DNA from 2 places in the Piscibacillus salipiscarius genome. Region 1 is predicted to be linked to the other one. Evidence: predicted binding sites of a transcription regulator. Region 1 holds the regulator's gene; the other holds the start of a gene.
The links. Region 1 encodes CtsR, which represses protease genes until heat stress. Its sites were predicted from a motif close to ATGGTCAATAAAGGTCAAACA; they were not measured.
Positions count from the first base shown of each region.

Region 2: a site for CtsR is predicted at 1,195-1,215, ahead of clpP (ATP-dependent Clp endopeptidase proteolytic subunit ClpP). Genes of this name have one in related genera too.

Region 1 is NZ_JBHUMZ010000051.1:88,445-90,854, reverse strand. It holds partial or broken rRNA gene rrf (5S ribosomal RNA) at 1-46, shown strand, start outside; gene ACFSW4_RS14950 (MgtC/SapB family protein) at 281-973, shown strand; gene ACFSW4_RS14945 (CtsR family transcriptional regulator) at 1,175-1,642, shown strand; gene ACFSW4_RS14940 (UvrB/UvrC motif-containing protein) at 1,657-2,193, shown strand; gene ACFSW4_RS14935 (protein arginine kinase) at 2,193-2,410, shown strand, end outside.
Region 2 is NZ_JBHUMZ010000021.1:8,393-10,802, reverse strand. It holds gene panF (sodium/pantothenate symporter) at 1-333, shown strand, start outside; gene clpP (ATP-dependent Clp endopeptidase proteolytic subunit ClpP) at 562-1,140, opposite strand; tRNA gene ACFSW4_RS08745 (tRNA-Arg) at 1,360-1,431, shown strand; gene ACFSW4_RS08740 (VOC family protein) at 1,729-2,166, shown strand; gene ACFSW4_RS08735 (SRPBCC family protein) at 2,382-2,410, shown strand, end outside.

The DNA.
Region 1 (2,410 bases):
ATGGTAATTGGGGTGTTTCCCCTGTGAGAGTAGGACGCTGCCGGGCAACCTAAACCAAGAAGTCAAGTTACTTCTTGGTTTTTTTAATGCATTTAAAATTTTAGTCATTAAGCATAAGAATTACATTTTATATGGTATAGGGTATAAATAGATTCTATAGAATAAAAGGCCCAAAATGTCCTTGTCTATGCTAACCAATAAGTGTTTGGTATAATTATTAACATTAATCTTAAAAATCGTTCATAATATAAAAATTATATAGATAGAAAGGGAGGGTTATATGGAATATATTAATCAGTACTTAGGACATGATTTTGATGTGATGTTAGTACGCATTCTTCTAGCTACAATATTATGTGGGCTGATTGGCTTTGAAAGAGAATTAAAAAAGCACTCAGCTGGTTTTAGAACTCATATATTAGTTGGTGTTGGTTCTTGTTTAATGATGTTGTTATCTTTATATGGTTTTGAAGCTTTTATAGATCATTATGACAATATTCGTTTTGATCCTGCAAGAATTCCTTCTTATGTTATCAGCGGTATTGGTTTCTTAGGTGCAGGAACAATTATGGTGCATGGAATGACGATTAGAGGTTTAACGACAGCTGCTTCAATATGGACAGTTGCCGGGATTGGACTTGTGATAGGAGCTGGAATGTATTCTTTAGCCATACTTGTTACAACCGTCGTTCTTTTAAGTTTAATTTTCTTAAATTCTTGGGAGAAGCTTTTTACTAAAAGTAAATCTGATAATTTCATACATTTAATAGCTAGTAATGAAGTTCATATTGCTAAGGTGTTAAATATCTTTGATGAATACTCTTTAGTAATCAAACGTTTAGAAATTGAAAGTGAAAGCTCAGACCAACGAAATATTTACATTGAACTTGAGAAAAACCAAGATTTTGATAGAAACGATATATTAGATGAAGTAAGTAAGTTAGATCATGTCACTTACGTTTACGAAAAATAATGCTTTTGTGCCTTTATGGTACAAAGGCTTTTTTAGTTTGTTTAGAAATAATAGTTAAGTGGAAAAATTTATAAAGTAGAGTAAGCTTTTTAGTTTGCAACAAAATAAAATATGAGTATAATAAAAGTATAGTCAAAGATAGTCAAAGTCAAATTGTCTAATTGACTATTCTTTAACTAATGTTGATGGAGGGATGGGCGATTGCGAAACATTTCGGATATTATTGAAACCTATTTAAAAAAGGTAATTCAATCAAGCAATAGTGATGTCATTGAGATTAAGCGAAGCGAAATTGCGGATCGTTTCGAATGTGTGCCATCTCAAATAAATTATGTAATTAATACACGTTTTACTGTTGAAAAAGGGTATATCGTAGAGAGTAAACGTGGGGGTGGAGGATATATTCGCATTATGCGAATTAGGCCAAAGTCCAAATCAGAGTTACTGGATGAACTGATGTTGTTAACAGGTAATCAGTTAACCCAACAAGCAAGTCTAGACTATACCGTTCGGTTATATGAGGAGGGGTTGATCTCAGATCGCGAACAAAGGTTAATGAGTAAGATTATGCATCGCGATATATTATCAATTCCATTACCGATGCGAGATCAGTTAAGAGCTAAGATTTTTAAAGAACTTTTAATGACTTTAAAAATTCATGATATATAAGAGGAGGGTGGACAATGAAATGTCAACGCTGCCAAGAAAATGAAGCGACTGTTCATTATACCCAAGTTTTGAATGGCCAAAAGACAGAAATCCACCTATGTGAACAGTGTGCTGAACAAGAAGGTTATATGGATTTTTCTAACGACAATATGTCTATTCATCAATTATTAACAAGCATGTTTCCTTTTGATCAAAATGTAAATCAGCAACAATCTGTGAGCCCAAAACATCAACTAGCTTGCGACCGTTGTGGAACGACCTATCAACAATTTCGAAAACGGGGAAAATTTGGCTGTAGCAATTGTTATCATGCGTTCGAAGCTTACTTAAACCCGATCTTTAGAAGAGTTCATAGTGGAAACACGAAACATGTCGGAAAAATCCCAAAACGTGTTGGAGGTAATTTGCATAAACAACGAGAATTAGAACAGTTACAAGCAAAATTACAACAACTTATTAATGATGAGGCGTTTGAGGATGCCGCACAAGTTCGTGATCAAATTCGTAAATTGAAAGAAGAGCTACAAGAGAATCAGGACGGTGATGCATAATGTCATTACAAAACTTTATCAATGATGCTATCAGTCCTTGGATGAATACTGAAGGTTTAGATAATGATATCGTGTTAAGTAGTCGAATAAGGTTAGCCCGGAACTTTGAACAGGTCTCGTTCCCAACAAGTGGGGACCAAGAAGCACTATCCAAAGTTTTAGAGTATATGCAGCAGGAATTTGACCAACAATCTTATAAAGACTTTAAGCAGCTTCA
Region 2 (2,410 bases), on a different contig from region 1:
ACAGCTGTGATCGGTATCATCGTGTTTCTAATGGCCATCCAGCCGCCTGACTTTATTATTTTCTTAAATTTATTTGCGTTTGGCGGACTTGAAGCGGCCTTTATTTGGCCAGTCGTGTTAGGGCTTTATTGGAAGAGGGGAAATAAGTACGGAGCAATTGCCTCAATGATCGCAGGTATAAGTTCGTATATGGGTATTCATTTTTATAATGAAGCCTATGGCAACTTATTAGGCGTTCACACGGTGACACTACCTGTTTTTATTTCGTTAATAGCATTCGTTTTAGTTAGTTTAATAACCAAACATCGCGTTAATCCAGTTAATGCGATTTAATTAGGAGAACTTTTGCGTTGTAACGCAAAAGTTTTTCGCTTTTTGGGACACTTTGTATGCGTTTTGGGACATAATCGCCTTTGATTAGGAATCGAATTTTGTCGAAACGGGGTATCGGGCTTCATTTATGAGACAATGAGGTCCGTTTATAGGACATTGCCCTCAAAATATGAGACATTTGAACATGAAAAAACCCGCGATTCGCTCGCGGGTCTGACTTTCAATCAATTATTTTTGCATAACTTCATCGATTAAACCGTATTCTTTAGCTTTTTCAGCTGACATGAAGTTATCACGATCTGTATCGCGTTCAACAACTTCTAATGGCTGACCAGTACGTTCAGAAAGAATCTGGTTTAGTTTCTCACGCATTTCAACAATACGTTTTGCGTGGATTTGGATATCAGCAGCTTGACCTTGAGTTCCACCTAATGGTTGGTGAATCATTACTTCACTGTTAGGCAGACCATAACGTTTTCCAGGCTCACCAGCTGCAAGTAGGAAAGCACCCATAGATGCTGCCATACCTACACAGATAGTTGATACGTTTGGCTTGATGAACTGCATCGTATCGTAGATTGCCATACCTGCGGTGATAGAACCACCAGGTGAGTTAATGTATAAGGAAATATCCTTCTCTGGATCTTCAGCTGCTAAGAATAACATTTGCGCAACAATTGAATTTGCAACGTTGTCATCAACTGGACCACCTAGCATAATAATGCGGTCTTTAAGTAAACGAGAGTAAATATCATAAGCACGTTCTCCGCGGTTCGTTTGTTCAATAACTGTAGGAATTAAATTCATTCTCATTTCCTCCTTCTACAACCTTAATTATTTCTACACTTTTATCTTACCCTTTTGGTCAATAAAGGTCAAACAAAATAAATCGTAGATATACACAAACAATTTTCCCATTAAAATAAGGAAATAAACGTGTCATATTTTATTTATATGTACTTGAAAGTATGCTTGAATTATAACCAAAGTAGAAGTATAATTACAAATGCATTTCAAATTGACTTTGCCCTCGTGGTGTAACGGATAACACATAAGATTCCGGTTCTTACGATGGGGGTTCGATTCCCTCCGAGGGCGTAAAATAAAACCTAATGAATAGCCTAAGTTCTTTATAGAATAGAGAATTTAGGCTATTTTTTTGTTTGTGATACTGAATCATATAATTTATTAAATTAATGGTTTTTTCATGATCAAATAAATCCAAAACTATAATTTATCGTAAAAAACTACTATTTTTAAAGGTATTATTGATGTGTACTTATAATAGATAAAGTAGAAGTAAAAGTCTCAATAATTAAACTGAATGATAGTCTATAAACTCGTTGTAAATAGATAAAATTATCCAACATTATTTTGAAAGGAGGTACATTGAATATGAAAGTAACACGAATTGATCATGTGGGTATCATTGTTAATGACCTTCCTGTAATGAAAAAATTCTTCCTTAACTTTGGTCTTGAGTTAATGGGTGAAGGCGAAGTGGAAGGTGAATGGGTGGAGCGAATCATCGGTATTCAAGATGTTAAAGAAGAAGTTGTTATGCTAAGGACACCAGATGGAGAAGCGAATATCGAACTAGTAAAATTTTATAACCCTAAGGATGAAAATGGCATCCAGAAGCCTTTGGCCAATACGTTAGGCATCAGGCATATTGCTTTTGCAGTTGAGAATATTGAAGCTATTGTTTCTAAAATTGAGAGTGAAGGTGCAACTCTCATAGGTGAAATACAAAATTATAAGAACTCTTATAAACTTTGCTACATTCGTGGGCCAGAAGGAATTATCTTAGAATTAACTGAGGAAATCAAATAAATTAGAACCTCAAAAAATCTAGGTCTAAAAACTTCAAACTATTATTTTATAGTTTATAAGAATCCTAATATTAATAAAGTATTCCTTGGCAGGAATATTGCTATAATCGTATATTCCTTTTGTGAAATATTAATCTTAACGTAGTAGGTGAAATTTTTTGTGGTATCTACAAGATTATCTTAAGGATTCTCAATAAAAATCTAGGAGGAATTAAAATGGGAACTCAGGTTGAATTAACTCATAC